Regions from separate parts of the Neobacillus phoenicis genome, predicted to be linked through region 3. Evidence: riboswitches for the same ligand, from Rfam matches in the RefSeq annotation. Region 3 holds a riboswitch; each other region holds the start of a gene.
The links. Region 3 has a riboswitch for S-adenosylmethionine ahead of AA0X95_RS08315 (methionine biosynthesis PLP-dependent protein). Riboswitches for the same ligand answer to the same signal wherever they lie in the genome.

Region 1: another riboswitch for S-adenosylmethionine. It lies ahead of AA0X95_RS24330 (homoserine dehydrogenase); the one in region 3 lies ahead of AA0X95_RS08315 (methionine biosynthesis PLP-dependent protein).
Region 2: another riboswitch for S-adenosylmethionine. It lies ahead of mtnW (2,3-diketo-5-methylthiopentyl-1-phosphate enolase); the one in region 3 lies ahead of AA0X95_RS08315 (methionine biosynthesis PLP-dependent protein).
Region 4: another riboswitch for S-adenosylmethionine. It lies ahead of AA0X95_RS06050 (methionine ABC transporter ATP-binding protein); the one in region 3 lies ahead of AA0X95_RS08315 (methionine biosynthesis PLP-dependent protein).

The regions. Positions count from the first base shown of each region.
Region 1 is NZ_CP154847.1:4,741,467-4,749,334, reverse strand. It holds gene AA0X95_RS24345 (carbohydrate ABC transporter permease) at 1-197, shown strand, start outside; gene AA0X95_RS24340 (carbohydrate ABC transporter permease) at 199-1,047, shown strand; gene AA0X95_RS24335 (glucosamine-6-phosphate deaminase) at 1,044-1,769, shown strand; SAM riboswitch class I at 2,698-2,810, shown strand; gene AA0X95_RS24330 (homoserine dehydrogenase) at 2,907-4,136, shown strand; gene AA0X95_RS24325 (DoxX family membrane protein) at 4,851-5,345, shown strand; gene AA0X95_RS24320 (YfhD family protein) at 5,475-5,660, opposite strand; gene AA0X95_RS24315 (YfhE family protein) at 5,797-5,931, opposite strand; gene AA0X95_RS24310 (TIGR01777 family oxidoreductase) at 6,053-6,958, opposite strand; gene recX (recombination regulator RecX) at 7,035-7,856, shown strand.
Region 2 is NZ_CP154847.1:4,328,971-4,336,838, reverse strand. It holds gene AA0X95_RS22250 (carbon-nitrogen family hydrolase) at 1-481, opposite strand, end outside; gene AA0X95_RS22245 (pyridoxal phosphate-dependent aminotransferase) at 602-1,780, shown strand; SAM riboswitch class I at 1,859-1,967, shown strand; gene mtnW (2,3-diketo-5-methylthiopentyl-1-phosphate enolase) at 2,040-3,251, shown strand; gene AA0X95_RS22235 (2-hydroxy-3-keto-5-methylthiopentenyl-1-phosphate phosphatase) at 3,252-3,926, shown strand; gene AA0X95_RS22230 (methylthioribulose 1-phosphate dehydratase) at 3,920-4,549, shown strand; gene AA0X95_RS22225 (1,2-dihydroxy-3-keto-5-methylthiopentene dioxygenase) at 4,654-5,187, shown strand; gene AA0X95_RS22220 (Spo0E family sporulation regulatory protein-aspartic acid phosphatase) at 5,562-5,804, shown strand; gene AA0X95_RS22215 (ZIP family metal transporter) at 5,861-6,616, opposite strand; gene AA0X95_RS22210 (electron transfer flavoprotein subunit beta/FixA family protein) at 6,987-7,811, shown strand; gene AA0X95_RS22205 (electron transfer flavoprotein subunit alpha/FixB family protein) at 7,847-7,868, shown strand, end outside.
Region 3 is NZ_CP154847.1:1,616,046-1,623,913, forward strand. It holds gene metH (methionine synthase) at 1-600, opposite strand, end outside; gene AA0X95_RS08305 (bifunctional homocysteine S-methyltransferase/methylenetetrahydrofolate reductase) at 578-2,446, opposite strand; gene metC (cystathionine beta-lyase) at 2,449-3,636, opposite strand; gene AA0X95_RS08315 (methionine biosynthesis PLP-dependent protein) at 3,636-4,748, opposite strand; SAM riboswitch class I at 4,889-5,006, opposite strand; gene AA0X95_RS08320 (asparagine synthase-related protein) at 5,368-7,308, shown strand; gene AA0X95_RS08325 (paeninodin family lasso peptide) at 7,324-7,488, shown strand; gene AA0X95_RS08330 (aldolase) at 7,571-7,868, shown strand, end outside.
Region 4 is NZ_CP154847.1:1,137,450-1,145,317, reverse strand. It holds gene AA0X95_RS06075 (HIT family protein) at 1-110, opposite strand, end outside; gene AA0X95_RS06070 (zinc-dependent alcohol dehydrogenase) at 103-1,152, opposite strand; gene AA0X95_RS06065 (D-lyxose/D-mannose family sugar isomerase) at 1,421-1,963, shown strand; gene AA0X95_RS06060 (MetQ/NlpA family ABC transporter substrate-binding protein) at 2,051-2,881, opposite strand; gene AA0X95_RS06055 (methionine ABC transporter permease) at 2,900-3,574, opposite strand; gene AA0X95_RS06050 (methionine ABC transporter ATP-binding protein) at 3,564-4,577, opposite strand; SAM riboswitch class I at 4,716-4,821, opposite strand; gene AA0X95_RS06045 (ABC transporter permease) at 5,007-6,152, opposite strand; gene AA0X95_RS06040 (ABC transporter permease) at 6,153-7,265, opposite strand; gene AA0X95_RS06035 (ABC transporter ATP-binding protein) at 7,284-7,868, opposite strand, start outside.

The sequences.
Region 1 (7,868 bases), 2.2 Mb from region 3:
AGGTTTTCGACATCATCTATGCGACCACACGGGGAGGTCCTGCAAACGGAACCTTGACACTTACCTACGAGGCTTATCTAACAAGTTTTGTAGAAGTGAATTACTCGAAGGGTGCGACGATATCGTACCTGATTGCCATTATGGTGGCTATTCTTACCTTTGTTTACGTGAAGACCTTGAAGAAAGGAGAGGAGTAGGGTGAGATATTCAAAACGATTCAAAACACTGCAATATACGTTTGCTTTACTCGTCACCTTTTTCACCATTGCTCCTTACCTGTGGCTCTTCATTTCGAGCATTTCCTTTCAAAGGGATCTAACAAAGGTCCCTCTGAAATGGATTCCGGATCATCTTACATTCAGCCGGTATGTGGACATCTTCACGAATGAAGGGAACGAGATGGCCTATACTTTCAAAATAGCCATGGGGAATACCCTTTTCGTTGGCATCACTGTAATGATTATCAGTTTAGTTGTAGGAAGCCTTGCAGCCTATAGTATCGCTCGTTACCAGTTTCCTTTCCGGAACAGCATCACATATGTGTTTTTGTTTTCCTATATGATTCCGCCAGTTGTAATCGTAATTCCTTTGTACCTGATTTTATCGGAACTTGGAATGCTGGATCAAAAATGGACCTTGGTACTTCTTGACCTAACGTTTGTTATCCCGTATGTCATATGGGTGATGCAGAGCTATTTCCGCAGTTTCCCAAAGGAGCTTGAGGAAGCTGCGATGATCGACGGAGCCTCAAGGCTTCAGACTTTATGGAAGGTCGTCATCCCGATTGTACGTCCGGGGATTCTAGCGACTGGCGTATTGAGTTTTCTTTTGACTTGGGAGGAGTTCTTTTTCAGTCTATTGTTTACCTCAAGCCTTGAATCAAAGACTATATCGGTAGCCATTGCTGAATTTAGCGGGAAGAACGCGGTCGATTACGGTATGATCGCGACAGGCGGAATCTTGGCGACACTTCCTCCGCTCATCATCGTGGCTCTATTCCAAAAACAATTGGTCTCAAGCATGACCGCAGGAGGAGTGAAAGAATGAACGTACATGTATATGACACATATGAAGAAATGTCAAAAAACGCAGCAGAGGAAATCATCAGTCTGCTTAATAGTAAACCTAACAGTGTTCTTTGTATTCCAGGAGGAGACACGCCGAAAGAAATGCTCAGTTATCTCGTTCAGGCATACAAGCTTGGGCGTGTGGACTTCTCACAGGCTACTTTCATCGGACTCGATGATTGGGTAGGAGTAGGTCCGGAGGATATAGGAAGCTGTCAGCTATTTTTGAACAGTAATTTTTTTCATCAAGTGAATGCCAAGAAAGAAAACATTCACTTATTTGATACAATGAGCGAAGATCTGGAAAATGAATGTAAAAAGAAAGATGAACTGGTCGAAAAATACGGCGGATTTGACCTGATGATTCTTGGAATCGGAATGAACGGACACCTAGGTTTCAATGAACCGGGAGTGGACTTCGGCCTGAAATCCCATGTTATCGACCTTGATGAGACCACTCAGAGTGTAGGACAGAAATACTTTGAGGAGAAAAAGGAACTGAAGCAAGGCATTACACTTGGGGTGAAGCATCTTTTAAACAGCCGGACGATCTTCCTTCTTGCGAACGGCGAAAAAAAGGCAGAGATTGTGAAAGCTACCATTGAAGGACCTGTTACCAATACTAATCCTGCAAGCGTGCTTCAGCAGCATGAAAACATCCACTATTACCTTGATCAAAAAGCGGCGTCCCTATTGGGGTAGGTAATTTCGGTAGCGTCTATATTATATATAAAGCTTGCTATCAGCGTTCTTTAACTAAAGAAGACTAAAAAGGCCCCCCTAATTGGCGGGCTTTTTTGGATGGAGTATCGTAGACACTTATCTTTATAGAGGGCATTTCATAAACAGCTGTATCAGTCTATTCGTACGTCAAATAAATCAGTTCCTGTAATAAAAAACTATTTTGACAGGAATGCATTTTTCTAATATAAAAAATATATGGATCTTTATGAATTAGGGAATGAAACCTTGCAGCAAAGAAAACAAATCATTATGCAGCATAAGTTAGAGGTAGAAAATAATATTAATGAAAATCCAAAACATTTAGAAGTTATAACTATAAAGTTGCGACCTACGAGATTCAAGTAAAAGAGGGAGTAATTAGTATTTTTATTATAACTGAAAATATAAGATAACATGGATAATATTGAATGAAGCGAACAGAAGAAAAATAAGATAAAAGAGTTAAATCACTCAGTACGCGAAACGATATAAAATATGTAAGGAGTGAATTTCCATTAGTGGTTTTATTATTGATTTGCTATTTGATCTAGCAGGGGAAGTCATTGAATTTTTCATTCCTGATTGGTCCCCGAAATCGAAATTTGAAAAAAATATAATCAGATTAAGGGAAGAAGAGTGGTTTACTTTACTGGAAAAGGATGTTAGATACGCATACATCATTCACCAAAACAGGAAGGTGAAACGGTTCTTAAGTAATGAGAATAATATTAAAATGATTACCAGTATGGATTTTGAGAAAGAGAATTTTATCAACTTAGTAAAAGAAGAGCATGCCAGATTTACAGGGATACGATAGTTAGAATAGAAAGAATATATTGACATTTAACATTGCATCAACTAAAATTCTCTTTATAACTTGGAAATTTAATTAAAAATCAAATAAAAACTCTTATCCAGAGTGGTGGAGGGACTAGGCCCGATGAAACCCGGCAACCTTCAAGGTATTCCTTGAAAAGGTGCTAATTCCTGCAGGTTATTATTTAACCTGATAGATAAGAGGAGGAAACCAACCCTCTTCTTATTGAAGAGGGTTTTTCTTTTGTAAAAATAAAGAAGCTTCGTGTCAAAATTCGTGAAGTGAAGGGATGGATGTATGTGTCTGTAATCAAAGTGGCAATCCTTGGATTTGGAACAGTTGGAGAAGGAGTATATCGAACAATACAATCACACAGTGAGGAGCTCACTGCTGCATTAGGCAAGAAGGTTGAAGTTGCCGCTGTTCTCATCAGAAACACGCAAAAAAAGAGAAATATTAGTCAAAATGTATTAGTAACAACAGACTTTGCGGATATCTTAAACCTCGAGCAGCTTGATGTTGTTGTGGAGGCTATTGTTGACAAAGAGCCAACTTTTACATTTTTGAAATCAGCGATTGAGCGTGGATGCCACATCATTACAGCGAATAAAGAAATGTTCGCCCACCACGGGAAAGAACTGCTTGAACTGGCAGAGGAGAAGAAAGTTTCGGTTGGTTTTGAAGCTACTGTTGCTGGAGGAATTCCCGTTATACAAACACTTAGACAGTTATTAAACATTAATCGTGTGAAGCAAATTCGAGGAATTCTCAATGGCACCTCCAATTTTATCCTCACAGAAATGAGGGAGAAAAAGCAGTCATTTGCACAGGCGTTAGTATTAGCACAAGAGAATGGCTATGCTGAAGCTGACCCGACAAATGACGTGGAGGGCTTTGATGCTTTTTATAAAACCATGATTTTAAGCAGACTGGCTTTTGGAAAAGAACCCAATTGGCAGGATGTTAAACGTGAAGGGATTACTTCAATAACAAGTGAATTGATTGATGCTGCAGAAAATGCAGGGCTAAGGTTTAAGCATATTGCGAGTATTACAAGGTTAGGTGATCAAATTATTGCAACTGTCAATCCAGCCCTATTGAGTAAAGAACATCCTTTTTACCATGTAGAAGGCGTCCAGAATGCAGTAAATGTCCAATCTGATATAGTTGGAGAGATTACACTTCAGGGACCAGGAGCGGGAATGTTTCCTACAGCGAGTGCGGTAATTGAGGATTTAGTCTATGTGTGTAAAAATTCCCCAGTTAAACAGAATAATACGTGTTCTCAAGTAGCGGTAACGGGGTTTAGTAAGAGTGACAAGAAGGAAACGTGGCTGGTGCATGGAGTGAAGCATAAACAGGTGACTCCTTCCATTACTTGGATTGAAGAAGTGGCGGAGGAAACGTTTGTAATCAAAGCGACAGATAGAGAAATTGCCCTTCTGGCCAAACAAAATAATCTTATCTATTATCCGATTATAGGAGAATACGAGAGAGTGAAACAAATAAAAACGCTTAAGGCTTTATAAGAGTCTACAAATAATGAAAGAGCTATATGGCTCTTTTTTTTCATTTTAAGAAAGCCAGGGTCTAGATCCACTTTTTTTAGAGAAAAGAAGGAAAAAGTAGAAGTATCGAGGCTCTAGATCTACTTTTTATAGAGAAAAGAAGGAAAAAGTAGAAGTAGCAAGGTCCTAGATCTACTTTTTTCATAGAGAAGAAGGAAAAAGTAGAAGTAGCAAACCTCTAAATCTACTATTTTCAGAGAGAAGAAGGAAAAGTAGAAGTAGCAAACCACTAGAACTACTTTTTTATTTGAACAAAATGTAAAAATTTAATTCAATAGTCACGAATTTTCCGTGTTTATCCACTGCGTTATCAACATCAAAAGTCCCGGTTTAAAGGTATTCCACAGACTTATTCACAATATCCACAAAAGTCAGAATATTTATCCACAACTATGTAGAAGCACGATTCTAATATAAACAACTTAGTAAGTTCACATTCTATTCAATTTTCTAACATTAATATGTTAAGAAACTGTGAAAGCCGTTGTCATTTAAAGTACAGGAGAGTATATTATAAGTGTAGAGAAGATAGTGAAACAATTCACAAACCAAGAAGCACAAACTAACTTCCCTACATAAACAGCTAGCTGAACACCCCTCATCGATAGGGGAAAGTAATTATTATTATATTAATTTGTGAAATATTTCACAAAAAAATAAATGGAGATGATTGTGATGAGATGGTATAAAACCCCTCAAGCAGCAGTTGTTTGGACAGTTTTAAGAGTTTGGCTTGGTTTACAATGGATTGAAGCGGGCTATCATAAATTAACAGGTGGATTTGACGCTGGCGGATTTTTAAAAGGAGCACTCGCAAATGCAACTGGTGATCATCCAGCAGTGCAAGCCTGGTACGCAGATTTCTTACAACAATTTGCTATTCCAAATGTTCAGATCTTTAACGTATTAATTCCTTGGGGAGAATTACTTGTTGGTTTAGGATTAGTTGTCGGTTTAGCGACTCTTCCAGCATTAATCGCCGGTGCGTTTATGAACTTAAACTTCATGCTGGCAGGCACAACAAGCACGAACCCAATTCTTTATACAGCAGCAATGATTCTTCTTTTCGTAGGAACTGGTGTTTATTACTTCGGACTTGACCGTTATGCAGTCCCTTTCATCAAAGACTATATCAAAAAGGCACCTGCAAGGAATGTGAATACCAACTAACAGTAATACCGAGTTCTAACAGCTTAGCACGCTGAAATCTCTCATTAGAACTCGCTGAAATACCATTTATTTTCCCCCCTTTTATATACTTTAAGAAGCAGGGCAAAGCCTGCTTCTCTTTTTGTATGCTTATCTTTTCTTATTCTTCACACGTTGGTTAGCGGCATTAGCACGGGCTTGTGCTTCAAGATCTGCGTGATCAGCAAATTCTTGAGAGTATTCTACATCGTTGCCATCAGACTTCAAATTTTTCGGTGTTTGTGGAAGTGAGCTTTTATTATTTTTGTGAGAACCTCCATTATGCATACGACCCATTACTAAAACCCCTTTCAAATTTAAGCTAGAGGGAGAAAGGAATCTCTCACTCCCTAATAGCTTTTACAATTAGAAAGGGGGTCATTAATGGAAAAAATTTAAATTAATTTTTGGTATACTTATCGAATTCCTTCACTTACAGCTTAGTTTTGCTGTCATGATAGCCGCCGGCACGGTCAGCCATCTTAAAGTCACGCTGATATAAAACCTCTTGTGTACTAGTTAAGGTATATTTCCCTCTACCCAAATCTTTTTTCTTTTTTCCCGCCATTTTGCTCATTCCTTTCAACATTTTTTGTTTGTTAATTGTCATCAAGCTAAGTGGTAAAAATGAAGCACTAAATATGTACTTATTTCCATTTTTACCTTTTGAGGAATGAATGATACTTTTTTTAAGAAAATATATTTTTTAATGCCATGTTTAATTCAGGGTATTGAAATTGAAAACCATGTTCTAAGAGCTTTTTGGGTAAAACCTTTTGCCCATCCACCACTAAAGTACTCATTTCACCGAGGAGCAAACGAAGGGCAAAGCTAGGTACAGGAAGCCAGTGTGGTCGATGCAAGACTTGAGCAAGTGTTTTGCCAAAATCGCTCATAATCACAGGATGTGGAGCAGTGAAATTGACAGGACCTTGAATTTGTTCATTTTCAATTGCAAAAATAATACCTTTCACTACATCCTCAAGATGAATCCATGACATCCACTGTTTGCCACTTCCAATATTGCCTCCTATAAACCACTTATAAGGCATCAACATCTTAGGAAGAGCTCCAGCATCCTTTTCAAGAATGATACCAAATCTGCATAAGACCGTTCTAATTCCTAATGGAACGGCCTTGCTTGCCTCTTGTTCCCACTTTACAACTGTTTCTGCTAAAAAATCAGTGCCTAGTTTTTCGTTATTTTCCGTAAAAATTTCTTTATCGGAGGTTCCATAAATACCAATCGCACTGGCGTTAATAAGAGCCCGCGGTTTCCGTTCTAATTGGTTTATTATGTCCAGGACTGCATCGACTGCTTCAATTCGGCTAGTCAAAATTTTATTTTTTCTTTCTTCAGTCCAACGCCCGCTGTTAATCGATTCACCTGCGAGGTTAATAAAGATGTCCGTATCTTGGAGGTCTATAACAGGGTGCGCACCGTCAGTTAACCATTGAGTATATCGAATGTTGGCCTTCTCGTTAGACTTCCTTGCCCGGCGAGTTAAAACGACTATTTCATGTTCATACTTACTTAGTTCATTGACAAGTGCCCTTCCAACAAAGCCTGTTCCACCTGCAATGGCAATTTTCATGTAGAAGACCTCCTTTTGCTTTATTTTACCTTATTTTAATAAAAAAGTATGGTAAAGTGAGATTGAGGTGAAGGAAATGGCCATTATTACGAAAATCACCACACAGCAAAAAAATGTAGACCGATATAATGTTTTTATGGATTATGGCAAGGGCAAGGGTGAAGAATTTGCTTTTAGTGTCGACAGCGATGTGCTAATTAAATTCAATTTAAAAAAAGGGATGGAGCTTGACGATTTTTCTTTCTTGGAAATTCAGTATCAAGACGATATCCGTAAGGCCTACAACTTGGCGGTCAATTATCTGGCAAGAAGGATGAGGTCGGAAAAAGAGATCAAAGATTACCTTTTAAAAAAGGAACTTGATGAACCCGTCATTAACGAGGTTCTCCATAGGTTAATCTCGCAAAAATACATTAATGATCAGGAATATGCATTGTCTTATGTAAGGACGCAGGCGAATACGACAGATAAAGGACCTGATTTAGTTAGGTTAGAGTTAAAGGAAAAAGGGATTGGAGAGGGGACTCTTATGCAAGCACTTGAGGAGTATCCTCGAGAGCAGCAGATTGAAAAAGCAACGAAAATGAGTGAGAAGTTTTTTCAAAAAAATACAAAGGAATCCTTGAAGATTCAAAAGCAGAAACTAGAACATTTACTTTTGAGGAAAGGGTATCCTTTTGAGGTTATAGGAATTGCAATGAAAGAAACAGAAGTGGAAAAAGAAGAAGATGAGGAAATGGAAGCGGTTCGGTTCCAAGGTGAAAAAACCCATCGAAAGTATGCGCATTTAAGTGGTTATGAATACCAGCAAAAGATGAAACAAGCTTTATATCGTAAAGGATTTTCAATGGATAATATTGAGAGATTTCTTTCTGAAATAGAGGACGAAGAAATATAGACCGATTGTATC
Region 2 (7,868 bases), 2.6 Mb from region 3:
GTGAAGTATGGGTACGTATCCATTCAGGAAAACGGATATCATAACAAATGACTCCCGCAAACTGACGATTTTCTAATTGGAATAGGCCTTTTTCTGTACCTGCCTCTAAATAAAGGTGCTCATCCATAAGCTTGAATAAATGCAATTTACTATATTGATGAACCAACTGGCCTTCGTTGTTAATGATAATCAAAGTATTTTTTACTCCGCTATCATTGCGGGCTGCAACGGATCCTCCAACGAAATGAACTTGGTATTTTTTTGCTGCCTCCTGTAGAAACTGAATCGTTTGTATCGCTTGGTCATCTGCAATTTCATCAAGCCGTGTTAAGTCATATCCGGTAGTCCAGAGTTCAGGTAAGACGAGAATGTCAGGCTTCGTTTCCATTGCTTTTTCAATCAGTCTTTCAGCAGAATGATAGTTTTCATATGGATTACCAAAGGCGATATCCATTTGTATACAAGATATGTTTAATTTCAAAGAATTTTCCCTCCGGTTCGAAATATCAGAATTTTTTCTTTACAAGCTGTTATAAAAGTTATATCATTTGTGACTAGAATTTCAACAAAAATTTGTAATGAATAAGCAGGTGAGAGAGTGATGAAACAATTTCCACCATCAGAGCTATTAAATAGTCTGCCAAAACAATTTTTTGCAGGCCTTGTAAAGAAGGTTGGAGAGTATATTGCCGAAGGGCATGACGTGATAAATTTAGGACAAGGAAATCCAGATCAGCCGACACCAGAGCATATCGTGTCAAAATTACAGGAGGCGGCAGCTAATCCCATCAATCACAAATATTCTCCGTTTCAGGGGCATAGATATTTAAAACAGGCAGCAGCTGATTTTTACTTGAGAGAGTATGGAGTAACGATCAATCCTGATAAGGAAGTGGCTATCCTTTTTGGAGGAAAAGCAGGGCTTGTAGAAATTCCACAGTGCTTGTTGAATCCAGGGGATACCATTCTTGTACCAGATCCCGGTTATCCAGATTATTGGTCAGGTGTGGCTCTGGCAAAAGCGGAAATGGTTACCATGCCATTGAGGGAGGAAAATGCATTTTTACCTGACTACACCGAACTTTCTTCCGAATCGTTATTAAAAGCAAAGGTAATGTTTTTGAATTACCCCAATAATCCTACCGGTGCTGTGGCCACTGAAGAATTTTTCAAAGAAACTGTGAAACTGGCAAACGATCAAAATATTTGCGTTGTTCACGATTTTGCTTACGGTGCCATTGGTTTCGACGGTCAGAGACCGATAAGCTTCCTAGAAACCGAAGGGGCTAAAGAAGTAGGAATCGAAATTTATACTTTATCTAAAACCTACAATATGGCTGGCTGGCGTGTAGGATTTGCAGTAGGTAATGAAAGTGTGATTTCTGCGATTGAACTCCTACAGGATCATCTGTATGTAAGTTTGTTCGGAGCGGTTCAAGAAGCGGCTGCTACAGCCTTAATTGCGTCACAAGAATGTGTTAGAGAATTGAATGAACTATATGAGCGAAGAAGAAATGTATTAATTAAAGGACTTCGATCGATAGGATGGGATGTAACCGCACCAAAGGGTTCTTTTTTTGCATGGCTTAAGGTACCTTCTGGGTACACATCTGGACAGTTTGCTGAAATTCTACTTGAGCAAGCACATATTATGGTCGCACCAGGTATTGGTTTTGGTGAATATGGTGAAGGCTTTGTACGTGTGGGCTTATTATCATCCGAAGAACGGTTAGCTGAAGCTGTCAGAAGAATTAGTTGTTTAGAAATGTTCAAAAAATAAGTTGACAAATGTTTTTTTTCTTGCGATAATCCAAAATAAAGTTTAACAACTTATAAAAGTGAATAAATACGAATCGTTTTCTTATCAAGAGCAGGTGGAGGGAAAAGCCCTATGAAGCCCGGCAACCGACTTAACAAATGTTAAGCACGGTGCTAAATCTTGCAGCAATCTGGCTGAAAGATGAGAAGATGTTAGTTTGTGATGCTAACCTCTTCTTTTCGAAGAGGTTTTTTATGTTTTCTGAAGGGAAGTTGAAAAAATGTCTGAAATAATTGCCACATATCTTGTACATGATGAAAAATATCCGGAGAAAAAAGCAGAGGAAATTGCACTTGGATTAACGGTAGGTTCTTGGACGAATCTTCCTGAGCTCGAGCAGAACCAATTACGCAAGCATAAAGGCCGAGTCGTTTCAATTGAAGGGAAAGACTCTGAAAGAGAAGGTCTAGCCATCATTCGAATTGCCTATCCAATCATTAACTTCTCTTCCGACTTGCCAGCGATCTTAACCACTGTTTTCGGAAAACTGTCCTTAGATGGAAAAATAAAATTACTAGATTTGCAGTTTGATGATCGTTTGAAGAGTCATTTTCCTGGTCCTAGATTCGGTATTGATGGAATTCGAGAGAAAATAAACGTATATGAAAGACCATTAGTGATGAGCATCTTTAAAGGCGTACTTGGTAAGGACATACACTTTTTGGTAGAACAGTTAAAGCAGCAAGCTCTTGGTGGTGTTGATTTAGTCAAAGATGATGAGATTCTCTTTGAAAATGAATTAACACCTTTTGAAAAAAGAATTACAAAAGGAAAACAAGTGTTAAATGAAGTTCTGGAAGAGACTGGTCATAGAACGCTGTACGCAGTAAACCTGACTGGGAGAACCTCACAACTTAAGGACAAGGCAAAAAAAGCGGCTGAGCTGGGAGCAGACTTACTATTATTTAATGTCTTCTCCTATGGATTAGATGTCCTCCAAGAATTAAGAGAGGATTATGAGATTGGGTTGCCTTTAATGGCACACCCAGCAGTAAGCGGCGCGTTAACTTCTTCATCCCAATATGGCTTTTCCCATTCCTTGCTTCTTGGGAAGCTTTTACGTTATGCAGGTGCCGATTTATCGCTGTTCCCATCACCATATGGAACAGTGGCATTAGAAAAAACATCTGCACTTTCGATTGCAGCTGAACTCACGAAAGAGGATGTTTATAAAAAGGCCTTTCCAGTGCCATCAGCAGGAATACATCCAGGGTTGGTATCCTTGTTAATTCGTGACTTTGGAATCGACTCAGTCATAAATGCAGGTGGTGGCGTTCATGGGCATCCAGACGGTGCTCGGGGAGGTGGCCTTGCCTTCCGACAAGCAGTGGATGCTATTCTTCAGGGAAACACACTCTCAGTAGGAGCGGAGCAGTATCCTGAACTTAAAAAGGCACTTCAGCTTTGGGGAAATGCCGAGGTGACGGTCTAAATGACAAAGCCGGTTATTTATTGTGACTTTGATGGAACGATTACAGAAAGTGATAACATCATTGCTATAATGAAACAATTTGCTCCTCCTGAATGGGTGGGAATAAAGGATTCAATTCTTTCTCGTCAGATTTCAGTGAATGAGGGTGTGGGGAAATTATTTTCCTTATTGCCTAGTAATAAGAAGAAAGAAATAACGGAATTTGCAATTGAAAATGCAAAAATCCGACCTGGCTTTAAGGAGTTTGTAGGGTATGTTCGGGAAAAGGGTATTCCCCTCTATATTGTAAGTGGCGGTATAGACTTTTTTGTCCATCCGATCCTAGCAGAATACGCTCCTTTTGATGGAGTGTATTGTAATCATTCTGATTTTTCTGGAGAAACAATTAATATACTTTGGCCACATGAATGTGATTCCTCTTGTAACAATGATTGTGGTTGCTGTAAGCCAAGTATTATGCGTAAACTGAACAATCCAAAGGGGAGTTTTAAAATCGTAATAGGCGACTCTGTAACCGACCTAGAGGCTGCTAAACATGCTGACTTTGTGTTAGCGAGGGATTTACTTCTGGAAAAATGTATGGAATGGGGTATTAACCATCAAGGGTTTCATACTTTCTTCGATTGTATCGAGGAAATAAATAAAAGAATTGAGGTGGGTGAGCTAACATGTTAAAGGAAAGATGGGCAGAATTAGCCGATATTAAGGATGAATTGGCAGAGAGAGATTGGTTTATGGGGACAAGTGGAAACCTTGCCATTAAAGTGAGTGATCATCCGCTTCAATTTTTAGTGACTGCTAGCGGGAAGGATAAACGTAAGCGGACTGCAGAGGATTTTTTACTAGTGGATGAATTTGGCAGACCGGTAGAAGAGACACATTTAAAACCGTCAGCAGAGACACTTCTTCATGTGGAGATTTATCGCAAGACACAAGCAGGTTGTAGTCTTCATGTTCATACCATTGATAATAATGTGATTTCAGAGGTCTATGGTGATCATGGAGAGGTTACCTTCAAGGGTCAAGAGTTAATTAAGGCTTTTGATAAATGGGAAGAGGATGCCATTTTAAAGATACCTATTATAAGAAATTATGCACACATTCCTACACTTGCAAATAAATTTTCAGAACATGTTTCCGAAGACAGCGGTGCTGTACTAATCCGAAACCATGGAATTACAGTGTGGGGACGGAATGCATTTGAAGCAAAAAAAATCCTAGAGGCATCTGAATTTTTATTCCGTTACCAACTGCGGTTACTCGAACATAAACCATACCAATTATTTAAGGTAGTTTAAAAGAGAAAAATATGTTAAAGCTGTAAGTTGAATTGAAGCACCTGGAGCGGAAATCAAAATGAAGATTACATTTAAAATACTTATACAGGAGAGGCTGATTTATAATGGCATATATTACATTTCAAAAGAAAGAAGATCAAATTCACGAGCCGGAGGCAGTTGCAAGCTTCCTAGAAAGTCAGGAAGTTATTTATGAAAACTGGGATATTAGCAAGCTTCCAGCAACGTTAGTAGAAAAATATCTTTTAAGCGATGAAGAAAAAGAAGAAATCTTAAACACTTTCGAAACCGAAATCGCAGATATTTCTGCCAGACGTGGTTATAAAGCACAGGATGTAATCTCATTATCTGAAAACACACCAAATCTTGACGTATTACTTACTAATTTTAAAAACGAGCACCATCACACAGATGATGAAGTTCGTTTTATTGTAAGTGGTCACGGGGTATTTGTTATTCAAGGTAAAGATGGAGAGTTTTTTGAAGTTCATTTAAATCCTGGTGATTTGATCTCTGTACCAGAAAATACAAGACATTATTTTACACTTGAAGAAGACAGAAAGGTTGTTGCAGTAAGAATTTTTGTTACAACCGAAGGCTGGGTTCCCATTTACGAAAAAGAAGAAGTAGAACTTTAAAAAAGGAAAACTGACTGCAACAGATGTAGTCAGTTTTTTTATCTATTTTGAATTCATTTTTCGGAGTTGGAAGTATTTTGGAAAAATTTTTATCATTAGCTTAATAATCCATTCATAAAAAAGATACTTGTTCAATCATTTTCCTTACTAATTTTCCGTGGTAAATTTTGTCATTATGCAATCGACGGGGGTCGGAGACAATTGTCGTAAAAGCTTGAAAAAATCGAAGAAATTTGTCGAAAAACGAAAGAAATAGAATGTTTTGTCTACTTTTGCGAATGTATTTACTTTTAAAGAAATTCTTGTCATAATTCTTCAAGTAGTCAACTTTTTTAGTGAATTACAGTAACAGGGTAATGAGTAGGAGGATAACATTGTACAAGGATAGTATTAATCAAAATGAAATGATAGAACAGATAAGGGTCAAAAGGGAATTAATGATAAATTGTGCAAACACGTTGGGCTATACAAGTGAGGAAACAATTAAATATAGCCAAGAGCTTGATGAATTAATTAATGATTACCATAGGGTAATGGGACAAGCTTCCAGACCAAATGAAGAAGTTATAATTGCTTTTAAACAAATGATTATGATTTGGCCAAAAGTATTAGTCTAAATGGAATTTGGAGAGGTACAAAGCAGCTAAAATACATTGAGAAGATACTTGTCCTATTAAAAAATATCAATTATTAACACCATAATTAACAGCCCCACGATAAACGCATAGGTTGATACCCGCTCATTTCCGTCTCCGTGACTTTCGGGAATTAATTCTTTATAAATGATAAATAACATCGCACCTGCCGCAAAAGATAGGCCATATGGAACAAGGCCTTGAACAAATGAAGTTAAAAAATACCCTAATAATGAAGTAACAATTTCAATAGCACCTGTTAAGGTCGCTATGATGAAGGCCTTCCATTTACTAATTTGCTGGTTTATTAAAAAGAGAGCGACAAGAAGGCCTTCTGGAGCATTTTGAAAACCGATTGCTAATGCGATCAAATTTCCAGTATCTCCTTCTACAGATGCATAGCTTACACCAACAGATAGACCTTCAGGGATATTATGTAAAGTAATAGCAGCGATAATTAACAAAGCTTTTTCATCGAAATGAATTCCCTTTTTATTATGTTGTAAGTCCATGTGGGGAATATTTTTCTCCAAGAGAGTTAGTACCCCTACCCCTAACCAAACACCGACAAAAAGGGATAGATATCCTCCATATTTGAGGGCCTCCGGAATCAACCCAATAGTAGATGCTGCCATCATAATACCTGCACTAAAGGCTAACAATACGTCCTTCCATCGATGCGTAATAGAATGATGAATAAATAAGATCAGTAACGCTCCAGCTCCAGTAGATAAAGCAGAGAGTACACTCCCAAAAATAACCCCTTCATTTCTTTCCTCCTTCCTTATAATCATAAAATCTACAATTTTAGACAGTACTGTGATTTTTATCATTGTTTATATCCCAATATTTCATATAGTTATATTAGTGCTATATTTATACAATCTCACATCATGATTAACTACATATCTTACCACAATTTGTCGTTACTTCAACTTTTATCATTATTTTAATCCTACTCCCTAGAATCTACCCAAGTTTGTCATGCTTATTTAGTTTATCCGAAGTTTCATTGATTTTTGGAAGAAAAAAAAGAAAACCATCATTGTTTGGTACTATGCTTGTGTTACGGTTCATATTATCGTTAATAAAAGCATTTTTTATAACCAAAGGAAGCAAACGCTTTCACCAATCTTAGACTATATGGAGGAGGGAAAGTCCTACATGCACATTGTCGTATGTGTCAAACAAGTACCTGATACAAAAATCATTAAAATTAATCCTAAAACAAACACACTCGACCGCCGAAGTGCTCCGGCTATTTTAAATCCTTATGATGCACATGCTGTTCAAGAGGCTGTGAAAATTAAGGAAAAAACGGGAGGTACCATATCGGTTTTGTCAATGGGACCACCGCAGGCAACGGCTGTAATTAAAAAAAGTATTGAAATAGGTGCAGATAGAGGTTATTTGATTTCTGATCGTGCCTTTGCGGGTGCAGATACACTTGCAACAAGTTATGCCTTATCTAAAGCATTGGAAAGAATCGGGAAGGATCTACCAGTAGATTTAGTGATTTGTGGGAAACATGCGATTGACGGAGATACAGGACAGGTTGGACCAGGAATCGCAAGAAGGATGGATATTCCACCAGTTACAAATGTAATTGAAGTTACAGAAGTTAATCAAGTGGAGAAGACCATTTTAATCAAAAGAAAATTAACCAGCGGATATGAACTCATTCAGTCTGAGCTACCTTGCTTATTAACAGTTGAAAAAGAAATAAATGAAATCGACTACTCGCCAATGACGAACATGATTAGTGCAGCAAGATATGAACCTGTTATCTGGGCAGTAAGTGATCTTGAGAATGTTGAACGTTCTCAATTAGGACTTAAGGGTTCACCGACCATTGTAGGAAAAATGTTTACACCTCCACGACCAGAGGGTGGTAAAAGACTTGAGGGTACTGCTGATGAGCAAGTGAAGCAGCTCATGGAATTGTTAATAGAGAAAAAAGATCTGTTAACAATCCAGTCATCTAAATAACAAAGATTAATCAGTTGCCGCAGGGAGGGGTTTACATGAATCTAGACGATTATCGTG
Region 3 (7,868 bases):
ACCCATTGGTTCAATCGTACCTGAAATCACAATTGGAAGAGTAGTTCCTGTTTTTGCAAAAGCACTTTGTATACCAGCAAAACCGGCTTTGACATTCAACATATCCTGGCTTGTTTCAAGTAGCAGCAAATCAACACCACCGTCAATTAAGCCAATCGCTTGTTCCTCGTAACTTGCCGCAAGCTCATCAAATGTCGTTCCCCCGGTTACGCTTAGTGTTTTTGTCGTCGGGCCCATTGATCCTGCAACAAAACGTGGCCAGTCCTCAGAATATACCTTTTGCACCTCACCAATCGCAATCATCGCAGCAATTTTATTTATTTCATAAGCTTTGTAGCCGAGACCGTATTCATCAAGCACGAGGCTAGTTGCGCCAAACGTATTGGTTTCAATAATGTCTGCTCCTGCCTCAAGATATTCTCGGTGAATATTGGCTATAACTGAAGGAGCAGTTAAATTCAGGTTTTCATTACAGCCTTCGAATTCCTCTCCGCCAAAATCCTCAGCGGTAAGGTTGACTCGTTGCAGCATCGTTCCCATGGCTCCGTCCATTACGAGGATTCGTTTCTTCAACTGATCAGTAAATGATGTTTTCAGCAATGTTGTTCCCCCTCACTTCACTTGCACGCTGACGGGCATAATGGGCCAGCTCTGCAGTTAATTCGTAACGTAAAAATGGTGTAATTAAATAAATTCCATTAAATAAATCTAGAGCAGCATCAATGAGTGACTTCGTAATAGCAATACCTTCCCGAGCCGCTTTTAGTGGTTGATCGTTTAGCACGGCCATTCGCTCGCGTATCGAATCAGCAATTTTAATCCCAGGCACTTCATTATGGAGGAATTCAGCGTTTTTACTACTTGTCAGTGGCATGAGGCCAATATAAATAGGTGCCTTAAGGTGTTTGGTATGTTCATAGATTTCAATCAGTTTTTCTTCTGAAAAAACAGGCTGGGAGATGAAATAATCTGCACCAAATTGAATTTTCTTCTCAAGCCTTTTAACAGCCTTCTCGAGTGAGCGCACATTTGGATTAAAAGCTGCTGCCACACTAAAGTCGGTTTTTTGTCCTAAGTCTTTACCGGAAAAAGACAAACCTTCATTTAGTTGCTTAATCATCTGAATTAACTCAAATGATGACACATCATAGACAGATGAAGCACCGGGGAAATCTCCTACTCTCGCAGGATCGCCCGTAATCGCAAGTACATCATTTAGCCCGAGGGTATGGAGCCCCATTAGGTGGGATTGTAAGCCAATAATATTCCGGTCGCGACAGGCAATGTGAATAAGCGGTCGCATGCCTAATTTTTCCTTCACTAAATATCCCAATGATTCATTGGAAATACGCACAGTCGCAAGGGAATTATCAGCTAGAGTAATAGAATCAATTCCTGCTTCTTTTAATGCTTTGGCTCCTTCGAAAAACTTGGTCGTATCTAGCTTTCTAGGAGGATCTAATTCTACGATAACAGATGGTCTCTCTTTCACAATCTCTTGTAGGGGAGCATACTCCCTTATAGGAGAGGGAGCTGGTTCAACCACAATCTGCTTTGGTTTTAATTTTACTATTTTTTCAGTAATTGGAACACTATTCTTTAATTCCGCTGCAAAGCCTCGAATATGTTCTGGAGTGGTACCGCAACAGCCTCCAATTAAACGTACCCCTTGCTCACGGAACGCTTTTGCCGAGTTTCGGAAATAATCTGCATCTCCCTCATAGTGGAACTTTCCGTCCGTATAGGCAGGGAGACTGGCATTTGGATAGGCTGATAGAAATGCATGTTCAGGTATTTCTATCTGTTCCAATGCTAGAAGCATATGATGGGGGCCAAGCCGGCAGTTCAGACCGACGACATCGGCTCCAAGACCTTCAAGCCGTTTTAAGGCATCATTGACAGGAACTCGGTCCTGCAAAAATCCTGGCTCCTGATGGGAGACTTGTGCAATGATGGGCAGGTTGGTTTCCTTTCTAGCAATGGTTAAAATCGTTTCAAGTTCTTCTAAATCGTAAAAGGTTTCAAGTAACAAACCGTCTACGCCTTCAAGGAGAAGGCAATACAATTGTTCGCGGAAGCTTCGTTTTAATTCTTCAATGGTGATTGAATCCGGTTTAATTCCTCGATTCCCGCCAATCGTTCCAAGGACGTATGCTTGTTTATTTGCAGCGGCTCTTTTAGCAATAGCTACGGCAGCACTGTTAATTTCCTTTACAGAATCCTCCAAACCATATCGCTGTAGCTTTAAATAATTGGCGGCATATGTGTTGGTCTGAATGACATCAGCACCGGCATCAATATATGCTTGATGGATCGACTGGATATGTTCTGCCTGGGAAAGGTTTAGTTCCTCTAAACAACTATCCTTTCCGTACGAATACAATAAAGTACCCATGGCTCCATCGGCTATTAAGATTTGATTTTTTAATTTTTCTAAAAAGCTCATCGCTATTCTCCCCGCTCGAATACTAATTGACTTCGATTAACTTTCTCAAACGCTTGGGAAAAATCCTTAATTAGATCATCTGGATTTTCAAGTCCAACCGATAGTCGGACGAGGCTATTAGTAATCCCGCGTTTTTCTCTTTCCTCTTGCGGCATGGCGGCATGTGACATTTTCGCCGGATAGGAGAGAATCGATTCGACTGCTCCCAGGCTGACAGCGAAAACAGGGATTTCTACATTGGCCAAAAAGGTTCGGAGCGCATCTTCACTTTCTAATTCAAACGATAAGACAGCTCCCGGCCCCGCTGCTTGCTTGTTCTGGATGTGATATTGTGGGTGACTTTCGAGCCCAGGATAATGCACCTTTTTCACAAGCGGATGTTCAGCTAAAAATTCTGCGAGTTTAATAGCTGATTTCTGCGATTGTTCTAGACGAACATGAAGTGTCTTTATCCCTCTTAGCACGAGCCAAGCATCTTGGACGCCCAATATAGCACCAAATCCATTCTGTAAAAAGCCTAATCTTTTCGCCAAGTCTTCATCCTTAACCACAGCGAGACCCGCCACGACATCGCTATGCCCAGATAAAAATTTCGTTGCGCTATGCAGGACCACATCAGCCCCTAATTCCAAAGGCTTTTGATGAGAAGGGGTAAGAAACGTATTATCAACAAAGGTTAACGCGTCAATTTCCTTTGCTAAACTGCTAATTGCCTCAATATCAGTCACTTTCATTAATGGATTGGAGGGTGTTTCCACATATAACGCTTTTGTATTTGGCTGAATCGCTTGTTTTACTTCGTCTAAATTGGTCATATCCACAAAGGTATGTTCAATACCGAGCCGGGAAAGGACCTGTGTGACCATCCGGAACGTACCACCATACACATCTTCGGTAACGATAATATGATCCCCAGCTGAAAGCAGAAGGAACGCAGTAGAAATGGCGGCCATACCAGAAGAAAAAGCAAAGCCTTTTACACCACCCTCAAGTTCTGCAATCACATCCTCAAGCGCTTCTCTTGTTGGATTTAAGCTGCGACCATAATCGTATTTACCGAACTGGTCGAAATCAAATTGGTGGAAGGTGGATGCATGCTGAATGGGAACACTAACCGCACCCGTTGTCGGGTCCACTTTATGCTGATTATGAAGAAGTCTGGTTGCAAAGCTATATTCTTCGTGTGACATTACGCAATCACTCCTTCTTTCACATTTGCGAAAGCCTTTTTCAAGTCTTCAATTAAGTCTTGTGCATCTTCAATCCCGACGGAAAAACGCAATAATCGATTACATACTCCGGATTGAATTCGAATTTCTTCCGGAATATCCGCATGTGTTTGTGTAGCAGGATACGTAATAAAGCTCTCCGTTCCACCGAGACTTTCTGCAAATGTAATAAGAGATAATCCTTGTAGGAATGGATTTACCCATGCTTCAGCTTTTACTCGGAAAGAGACCATTCCGCCGCGTCCAGGATATAGAACATCTGTCACTCCTTCATGATTGGAAAGAAACTCCACCACCGCTTTTGCATTTTTTTCGTGTCTGTCCATTCGAAGCGACAGGGTTTTCATTCCGCGCATTAACAGCCAGGAATCGAACGGGCTAAGTACACCACCCGCACCATTATGATGAAAAGCTAATGCTTCACATAGTTCCTTTCCTTTAGCGACAATCAATCCTGCAAGTACATCGTTATGACCACCCAGGTATTTCGTTGCACTATGAATAACGATATCAGCCCCGAGTTTAATCGGTTGCTGTAATAGTGGGGTATAGAAGGTATTATCAACAATCAAAAGAATCCCGTGCTTCTTGGCAATTTGAGAAACAGCGGCAATGTCCGATTGCTGCATGAGGGGATTAGTAGGAGTCTCCAAAAAAATGGCCTTTGTTTGTGGAGTAATCTTCCCTTCGATTTCTTCTGGACAACAGGTATTTACATATTGAGTGTTTAATCCCCATTTTTTAAAGCCTTGTTCTAATAAGCGATAGGTACCGCCATATAAATCCTCGCTTACCAGCCATTCATCTCCCGATTGAAATAAGGAAAGAATCGTGAAAATAGCAGCCATACCTGAACTGCAGGCAAAACCTTGATCACCAGCTTCTAAATCAGCAATTGTTTTTTCCAGGAGCTGACGCGTTGGGTTCCCTGTTCGACTATAGTCAAACCCTGTTGATTGTCCGATGCCTTCGTGTCGATAAGCAGTAGAAAAATAAACAGGCGGGTTCACTGTACCTGTTGCAGACTCGCTGCGGTTTCCAATTTGGGCTAGTTTCGTGTCAATTTTGTACATAATGCACACTCCTTAAAGTTTGATGTAATTAGGGTTTAGATTGCCTACTTTAATGCTACAGGGCGTTAAAGCTTTCAGATAAATAAAAAAAGTCTTCTTATAAGAAGAAGACTTTTGTATGTACGACACACTTGTCATTCTTCTTATCTTGCAAATTAGTAAAATTTGCAGGACTTAGCACCTTTTCAATGAACAAACCATTCATTGAAGGTTGCTGAGGCGTCGCAGGGCCATTCCCTCAACCTCTCTTGATAAGAAATCAATTATTTAGATTATTTATAAAATTTACTACAGATTGATGGGGATGTCAATTTGTTTTTAACTATTGAGGAAATTTGAGTTATACAACGGAGAGACAAAATATTTATTTTATTATCTTAAAATTTGTTGACAGTAATAGTTTATGGATTTATTATTAGTTATAACGAACGTTCTTGATAAAGAACCAGTATAGGTGATATGTTACATAGAAAGTAGTTTTATTAATTAAATTACGATAAATGTCAGGAAAAAAGGATTAGATTTGATTCCTGATATTTAAGTATGGCTTAACTGTTCTTTTTAGTGAACATGTGAATAATAGACGTTATAAATTTTTATAGCCTGGCAGGAGGAAAAGATGAGCGCAATAGCCGGAATTTATCATTTGAATGATGAGCCTATCAATCTAGAACATGGGAACAGGATAATGAAAGCACTAGAAAAATATCCGGCCGATGATATTCAAACTTGGCATAACGACAAAGTCTTCCTTGGCTGCCATGCACAGTGGATCACACCTGAGTCTCTTGGTGAAAAGCTCCCGTATTATGACCATGATCGAAAACTAGCGATTACTGCGGATGCAATTATTGACAATCGTGAAGAGTTATTTGAGAGATTACAAGTTGATAAAGGGAAAAGAAAAGATATCACTGATAGTGAACTAATCTTACTTTCCTATTATAAGTGGGAGGAAGATGCACCAAAGTACTTAGTTGGTGATTTTGCTTTTATGATATGGGATGAAAAGAAGCAGAAACTTTTTGGGGCTAGGGATCCTTTAGGATATCGTACTCTTTACTATTATAAAGAAAATTCTAGTTTCACATTCTGTACTGTTATTGAACCTATTATATCTTTGCCCCACGTTAATAAGATACTAAATGAGAAATGGTTAGCTGAATTTTTGGTCTTATCCTTATTAATTGATACCGTAGATGCTACGATGACACCTTACTTAAATATTAATCAAGTCCCACCATTTCATAGTATAAAAATTGAAAAAGGTAAGATAAACATATCAAAATATGGGAAATATTTTTCAGATAAAAAGATTAAATTTAAAAAGGATTTTGAATATGTTGAAGCTTTTCAGGAGATATTCAATAAAGCGGTTAAAGACAGGCTCAGAACACATCGGAATGTAGGCTCCCATTTAAGTGGAGGGTTAGATTCAGGCGCAGTTGTTGGATTTGCTGCTAAAGAGCTAAAAAAAGTAAATAAAGTATTACATACCTTTAGTTATATACCACCAGGGGATTTTATTGATTTTACATCCAAAAGATTTATGGCAGATGAAAGGCCATTTATTAAAAAGACTGTCGATTATATAGGCGGAATTAATGACCATTATTATGATTTTGAGGGAATAAGTTCGTATACAGAGATAGATGAAATGTTAGAAGTCAATGAAATGCCCTATAAATTTATTGAAAACTCTTTCTGGCTAAAAGGAACTTTTGAAAAAGCAAGTTTAGAAGATGTTAGAGTATTGCTTAATGGGGATGTGGGTAATTCTACAATTTCTTGGGGGAACTCAATGAACTATTATGCAGTACTATTGAAGAGGTTGAAATGGATTAAACTTGCAATGGAATTAGACCAGTACAGTAAAAAAGTTGGTGGAGCAAGGTTTGGGAACCTTCCTATAATTGCACGGACAGCATTCCCCTATTTTAAGAGATTCCAAGGTATACCAAATTCAGTAATGCGAATTGTTAACTTAGAATTTGCAAAGAAAACACTAGTCTTTGAGAAACTAAGAAGTTTTGGAATTGATGATTCAGGTTGCGTTATTTCTAATGATATACACGAACAGAGAAAAGTAATTTACGATTATATTCATCCTTATAATGCTAGTAACACACTTTATTCAAAATTGTCCTTAAAATATTCAGTTTGGAAACGTGATCCTACTAGTGATTTAAGAGTTGTACGTTTTTGCTTTGCTGTACCTGAAGAACAATACGTTATGAGTGGCATGGATCGTGCATTGATTAGAAGATCTACAAAGAACATTCTACCAGATGATATTAGGCTTAACCAGAAAATTAGAGGTATTCAAGCAGCTGATTGGATTCATAGGATTACTCCAGATTGGGACAACTTACTGTGTGAAGTTAAACAATTAATTAAAGATAAAAGGGTAGATAAGTTTATTGATAAAAAAGAAATAAAAATAGCATTAATGAGATGTGAAAAATCAGGCCCTATTATAGAGGATATAGGTAATATGGACTATAAGTTAATAATAAGATGCGTTGTTCTATATCGTTACTTAATAAATAATTTCTTTTGAAAGGGGGTGAAATAATTGAAAAAGACATGGAAGCAACCTACATTAGAAACTTTAGATGTAAAAATGACTATGTGGAATCTTTGGGGTACAAAGCATGATGGTGCATGGACAGAAGATCTTAGTAATACAGTTCCAAACCCAAATGGCGATGGAACAATGGCAGAAGCACAAATGAGTTAATTTTAAACTTACTGATATTCAAATAGCCCTCAAAAAAATTTGAGGGCTGTTTGGTAGAAGAGGGTATGATGGAGTGAAATAAATGTTAAAAATAGAGAACAAAAAAATTTATAAGGCCTTTGGTTTTTCAATAAGTAGTGAAATTCCCTTTTTAGAGTTACATAGTATGGAAAAAGATAATAATTCAGATTTTGATATAGAAATAAGTATTAATGATCTTACCGAAAAGTGGTTCAGTGTTACCGATAACAATTATGGATTCTTAATGAGTACAAATATTGTCATGTGTAAATTTGAAGATTTTGCAATTTTTAGTATAGAAGATGGGAGAAAAATCACCGTTTCTCCATTGAAAGATTTTGATAAGGACTTAGCACGTT
Region 4 (7,868 bases), 480 kb from region 3:
GTTTGATCTCTATTCAAGTAAAGTATAGAGGACGGAAGCTTGCTTATTTCTATCATTAGATTGGTTAATTGCTCATCCTTGTCGCAGTAAAAGCAACCTGTTTTACTCATCGCTTCCCTCTCGATTCACCTCACAATCTATCATTACATGAATCGTATCTCCTTTATGTTCATTACGAATTTTAAACGCTTCATCCACTCTTGATAGAGGGAAGATATGAGTAATCGTTTCCTTTGTATTGACTAATCCATCAAGAACTAACTTTAAGCCCTCATCAAAATATCTTCTATTATCGATATCTCGTTTTGGTTCTGTAGAGAAGATATCCAGACGCTTCTTGTGAACTTTAAAGAAATCAACTGGTTTATGACATGTCCCAATACAGCCATACATTACAATTCGGCCATTTTGGGCAGCAGCGTCAATCGCATCAACCATTCCAGAACCCTCTAGTAAGCAAGGAATGACGATATCAAATCCCTCAGGGAAGTCCTCTCCCACAATATCCATTGTTCTAGCATCCGGTGATGGCATCTTATACGTATGTGTTGCCCCATACTTTTTTGCAAGTTCAAGTTTTTCATCAAATAAATCAGTAACAACTAAATTTCGAGGGCTGTATAAATTAACCACCTGTGTTAAGGCAAGACCGCTTACACCCTGTCCCATAATTAACACATTCTTATTCGGTGAAATGTCGGCATTTTCTGCAGCAGATAACAAAGCTGGCAACACCTCAATAAGTGAACCTTCTATTAAAGGAAAATCCTTTGGTAGTACTTTTACAGCGAAAGGACTGCAGCAAACATACTCTGCAAATGCTCCCCACACATATCGTAGGGCAACATGATCTCCTTCTTTAATCCCAATAATATTTTTCCCCACCTTATCCACAACACCTGCAACCTCATGCCCAAGTCTAGTCGGATAAGTGATAAACTCAGGTTCTCTTGCTCCGCGATATACCTCTACATCACTTCCGCAAATTCCAACCCATTTTACTTTAATTCTGACTTCATTGTCAGCAGGTTCAGGTATTTTTGCCCTTTTCACTTCAATATTCCCTACATCTGTCATAACAGCACAAAGTTGTGTGTCTGGCCCTTCATAGTCAACTAGTTCCATTGGAGGCACTGTCATTTTTCTTACCAATTTACCCATCTCCTATTTTCATAATTGTCAGTTTTGTAAACACTTTCATTTTCTATTGTTAGTTTAAGTGAATGATGGCCCTTCATCCATGTCGACAATACACATGAATTTAACCAAAATTCAGCTTCAGCAGAATTCTGGTTAAACCATTTTTGATAATATGAATTTTGGTTAAACAGACCTGTATATTAGGCATGGATGTTACAAGTGATTGGATTAATACTGACATTAAGAGGCTTATCAATATTACTAAAGAGGAGGAAGTAGAATGAAAAAAGCGGAGTACGATTTAATTCGCAGTGAAAGTTTAAAATATCTTGAAAAAGCTGGAATTTTATTAACAGACGATGAAGTTGAAAACTTTGAAGTGGCAGATTTTGGTCTTGGTAGAATTCGTGAATTCGGGTTACAGCTTGTTGTTTACGTAAATACGGACCGATGCTGTGCAAAAGATCTTGTACTGTTACCTAAACAAACATGTCCTGAACACATCCATCCACCTGTTGGCGAATACATAGGGAAGGAAGAAACCTTTAGATGTCGCTATGGTACGGTCTACTTATATGTGCCAGGTGTGAAAGCTGACAATCCCCAGGCAACAATTCCTGAAGATAAAGAAGAATACTTTACCGTTTGGAATGAAATTGAACTAAAGCCAGGACAACAATACACCCTATTACCTAATACACCACACTGGTTCCAAGCCGGTCCAGAAGGAGCAGTAGTTTCAGAGTTCTCTACAAAAAGCTTAGATGAATACGATATCTTTATAGATCCAGAGATTAAGAGAATACCTGTTGTTGAAAACTAGAATGTAGCTAACCCCAGAGTTTTTAATTGGGGTTAGCCACTCTTTTATTAAAAAAAGACGCTTTTTTCAGCGTCTTTTTTCGTTCCCCTATTTCTTCATCCACTCCGGCTTCCCAAAGCCCTTGAACTTCTCATCGATAACTTTTTCAAAGTCTGCAGATTCCACAACTTCTTTAATATCTTTTGCAAGTTGAGAATCTTTGTTTTCTGTTTTCACCGCTACAATATTACGATACGAATCAAGCATGTTTTCAAGTGCTAATGCATCAAGTAAGTTCATTTTTGCCGCTAATGCGAAGTTACCAGGAACTGCGGCTAAATCGACACTGTCCACAGATCGAGGTAGCTGTCCTGCTTCAATCGCCTGGAACTTCAGGTTTTTCTTATTTTCAACAATGTCCTTCTCAGAAACTTTTAACGGGTCGGCACTTTCGTTGATTTTAATTAAGCCTTCATCACGAAGCGTATTTAAGGCACGAGCCGCATTTGTTGGATCATTTGGAAGCGTAACGGTTGCTCCGTCTTTTACTTCATCCAGTGATTTGTATTTCTTTGAGTAAAGCCCCATTGGTGCAGTTGGTACAGAAATCAATGTAGACAACTTCATATTGTTTTCCTTCGCAAAATTCTTTAGATAGATAGAATGCTGGAATAGGTTTGCTTGGATATCCCCATTATCTAACGCTTTGTTTGGTTGGATATAATCGCTGAATTCCACAATCTCCACTTTGTAGCCCTTCTTTTCTAACCCAGGAACAATTGCTTCCTTCAACATATCGCTATACGGACCAGCAGTTGCCCCTAATTTGATGTCCTTTGATTTTGCCTCTGCTTTGTCTTTGCTTTCTGAACTGCTGCCGCATGCTGCTAACGCACCTACGAGTAAAACTAACACCATTGCTAAAAACCATTTTTTCATGACTTTTTCCTTCTTTCTTTATCTTCTTTTATCGACAACTTTGGCAATGTAATCACCAAGCAGTTGAATAACCTGAACTAAAATAATTAATATAACGACAGTGGCAATCATGATGGTATTGTCATAGCGGTAATACCCAAAGCGAATCGCTAAATCTCCAATTCCGCCTCCGCCGACTGTACCGGCCATCGCCGAGAATCCAATTAAACTAATAAGGGTCAACGTAATACCAGAGATGATTCCTGATCTCGCTTCAAGGAGCAGGACATCCTTAATAATCATGGTTGGCGTTGCTCCCGCAGCAATCGCTGCTTCGATGACCCCCTTGTCAATTTCCCTTAATGCCGTTTCAACAATTCGGGCAAAGAACGGAATCGCCGCCACCGATAGCGAAACACTTGCTGCTGTTGGACCAATCGTCGAACCAACGATGAAGTTGGTTAATGGAATTAGCGCCACCAGCAATATAATAAATGGAATCGAACGGATCAAGTTCACCAAGAATCCCATGATCACTTGAATCAAGCGATTTTGTAAAAACAAGCCTTTGTCTGTGACAAATAATAGGATTCCCACTGGAAGGCCAATGACGATGCTAATCGCTAAGGAAATCACAATCATATAAATCGTTTGCATAAAAGCAGTATTGATATCTGGAATTAACTCCACCAGATGCTGAAAATCAAAGCCCATTACGTAACACCTCCACTTGCGCTGCCCGGTCTTCGATGTATTGAAGTGCGGATAAAACTTCTTCCTTCTTACCCTTCAGTTCCATAATGAAAATACCCAAGGGCAGTTCCTGAATGTATTCAATCGAACCATGCAGGAAATTTCCTTTTACGCTGAATTTCTGCAGCATATCGGAAATGACCCCCTCTCCGGCAACTTTTCCTTTAAACAACACCTTGATAATGGGTCCTTCACAGCTAGATAGAATTGCTTCTGGAATATCAAAAGATACTACACTATCAATAAACTCCTTGGTTAATTCTGCTCGAGGGTTGGCGAAAATGTCATACACCGCACCCTCTTCAATGACCTTGCCGTCTTGCATGATCGCCATCCGGTGGCAAATTTCTTTGACTACATCCATCTCATGTGTGATCAAAATAATTGTAATGTTAAGCTCCCTGTTGATCCTTTTTAATAGATTCAAGATCGACTTGGTTGTGGTCGGATCAAGGGCGGAGGTTGCTTCATCACAAAGTAAAACCGATGGATTATTGGCGAGTGCCCGAGCAATTCCTACCCGTTGCTTTTGCCCTCCACTCAGCTGGGCTGGATACACATCGCGCTTATCCGCAAGTCCCACCGTTTCTAGTAATTCCATGACACGGGTGCTGATTTCATTCTTCGGATAGTTGGCTGCTTTCAGTGAAAAAGCAATGTTCTCATACACTGTCTTCTGGCTGATAAGATAAAAGTGTTGAAAAATCATGCCAATCTTTAGGCGGGCTAAGCGGAGCTTTTCCCCTTTTAAGGAAGTAAGGTCTGTTCCGTCGACAGTAATGCTGCCTGAAGTGGGCCGCTCCAATAGGTTGATGCAACGGAGTAACGAGCTTTTACCCGCACCTGAGTAGCCGACGATGCCATAGATTTCGCCTCGTTGAACCGTTAAAGAAACGTCATCCACTCCCTTGACCGTGCCATTTTTTGTTTTATATTCTTTTGTTAACTGACGAATTTCAATCATAATGATGTCCTCTTTTTATAAATGATATTTTAAGATAATGTTTGTCTAGTAAGCTTGCTATGACCCAGTTGGTCTTTTTCCATACAAAAAATGCCCCTTTCATCTGAAAGGAGCATCGAAATACAAACGATTATTTCAAGCTTATCTTTCAGAATGAAGTTCATTCTGCTGGAATTGGCACCTTCCCGGTTAGGGGGTTGCCGGACGTCATAGGGCCAAGTCCCTCGGTCACTCTCGATAAGAATTATTAGTTTTTTTTAATATTTTTGATATTACTAATCTATTCCTATATTGTCAATCGTCAAAAAATAATATTCTACCATTGTAAGTGTTTCCATTATTATTATATCAACTATTTAGGGCGTCAAAAAAAAATTTGGGGGACAGTCCCCCGTTGCGCTAAAGCGCCGGGGGACTGTCCCCGCTCTTTTAGATAAAGTTCTGTGTGGTGTTGTTTCTGCTGAACCGATACACGGCGATCAGGAAGAAGGCAGCTGCAAAGGCGAATAGGATGATGTAGTGTAGGTACAGGCCGCTGAAGGTGCTTCCTTCCTGCAATTTAGTGAGTGTGTCTAGTGTCCAGCGCTGCGGCAGGAATTCAGCGATTTTTTGCAAGGATTTCGGCATGACTTCAACTGGCCAGAAGCAGCCGGACAGCATGACAGTTGGAGTGATCACTAAGTTTTGCAATGCGCCCGCCGCACTTCGGTTGTTGGCGAAAGAAATAATCACTAATGACAAGCCGACAGAAATCAAGGAAAAGAGAATCATAACAAACGCGGCTTCCCAAATGGACACATTCACGCCCATATCAAAGACCGTTCTCATAATGGTTAACGTGATTAACACCTGGATCGTCATCACAATCATATTCACGACCACATTCGCGAATAAATACTTCCTCGCATTGATCGGTGTCGATAATAAGCGGTAATACGTCCGCTGTTCTTTTTCCAACAAAATAATCTCAGATAGATTAACTGCCGACATCATCATGATCATAATCAGGAACCCAATCGCTTGGTTGGTCATAAGCTTATTTTTTGAAGCATCTTCCACCGAATGGGTCGCAAGCTTATATCCGCTTTGCTGATAGTCCTTCACCATCTGTTCGAACTTCGGCTGATTTCCGTCCGCCGCACGACTGATCGTTGCTACATTATTGATATATTGATATAAATAGGACTTCACGAATCCTGTCACCGCAGCCCCTTTTATGGAGCTAATCTCAATATGGTCAGGCGAACCCTTCAGCACGCTTTCTGAGAATCCTTTTTCAAAGGTAATCACAGAGTCTAGCTTGCCGGATGTAATCTGCGACTTACCCTCTGCTGCCTCCACCTCGGATACCTTCACATTCTCTAACCCCTTGAGAAATTGAATCGTATCGTCCGTGATCTCACCCTTGTCTTGATTCACGACGCCCACCGTTAGGGTCGGTGTTTGATTTCCGCCATAGGCAAGAAGGGCAATGAAAATTCCCACCAAAGGCATTAACAAGAACATGATTACATTTTTTCGTTTGCGAAACGTCATACTTAATGTGTTTTGAATTAACCAGAGGATATCTTTCATTTATAGCCCCTCCCGTCGTTTTAAAGAGATAACCGCTATTACTAAAAAGAGGAGTGACCCAGCCATGTTGATCGTGATTGCAGGGATGGCCGCAGATAGGTCATTCGCATAAATTAATTTCATTAGCCCGTTGTTCATCCAAGTAAGGGGAGAAAGCTCCGTAATAAATTTGAAGAAACCCTCAGGATTCACAATCCTTAAATAGGACCCGCCAAAGAAGGAGGATAACTGGGCAACGAGTGTAATGATCACTTTTGGAGCGGCATGTGTTTTTGCCAAAAAGCTGATTCCAATCCCTAAGCTCACCGCAAAAATAATTTCTGTCAAAAGAACCAGGTAAACCAGTCCTTCATGATCGCCCCAATTCGCATGGAATAACAGCTTGCTCAGCTGAACCACCAGCAAGGCAGATAAACTACTGCTGACAAGACTTCCAAGTACTTTTCCGATAAAAATTTCACTCTTTCTAATCGGAGAGGCAATTAGACGATTGGCTGTCCCTCTCACTCGTTCTTCCACAATTAACGAACTGGCCGACATCGCTCCGTACAGGATAATCATTGTCGTAATCACAATCGCGTAATAGTCCATCGAACTCGGCTGCTTATCCGGTTGAAGCGAAGTTTCTTTGATAAAATTCGCTTGGCTGTCGCGAGAAAACGCTGCTTCCATTTTATCCGGTGCCGTCTTCATGATTTCAGTAGCAATATTGTATTGATCCACATAAGCAGAAAGCATACCTTGAAGGATGTTTCCTTCGATGCTGCTGCCATTATTGAGATACAACTGTACACCCTCATCAGTTACCTTGACATAGCCATCCACTTTACTTTGCTGCACGTCTTTTTTCGCCTTGGATTCATCGGTGACTTTTTTAAAATGAACACCCGACTTTTTGACCTCCGTAACGAACGGCTGAAAGTTCTCTCCCTTTGTTGTATCCGTGTATAACACGTGGAGATCATCCACAGGAATACTGGTCGTAAACGTGTTCGACAGTGCCGTACCCAGCACAAGCATCAAGACAATCGGAAAGAGGAGCATAAAAAACAAGGTTCTTCTATCACGAAAATCTGATTTAATTCCTTTCCAAGCCATACTGATAATGTTCATGGCCGTCCCCTCCTTTCCTTATTGGTCCCTTAAATTCCTGCCTGTTAACGTTAAAAAGACGGTTTCTAAGTTCGGCGCTTTTTCCTGCAATGAACGGATTTCGATGTGCTGACTCATAAAGTGTTCCATAATTTGATTTAAGTTGTTCACGCCTGTATCCGAGTTAATTTTGATAAAGTTTTCGTCCACCGTAACGGCTTCGACACCTTTAATTTCCTTAATGGCCTGAACGTTCACGTGTTCCGTTGATTTGACCTCTATCCATAAATCCTTTGTATTGGTGATAATGGATTTCAGCTGTTCCTTCGTGCCTTCTGCAATGATTTTCCCATGGTCGATGATGGCAATTTGCGTGCAGATTTCTTCTACTTCCTCCATATAGTGGCTGGTGTAAATAATCGTACAGCCCATCTCATTTAGCTTGCGGACCGAATTGAGGATGTAATTGCGCGATTGTGGATCGATACCCACGGTTGGCTCATCCATGATAATCAGCTTTGGCCGATGAGCAATGGCGCAGGCAATATTTAAGCGGCGTTTCATCCCGCCGGAAAAACTTTTCGGATAACTTTTATGGCGGTCTTGTAGTCCGACAAATTCTAA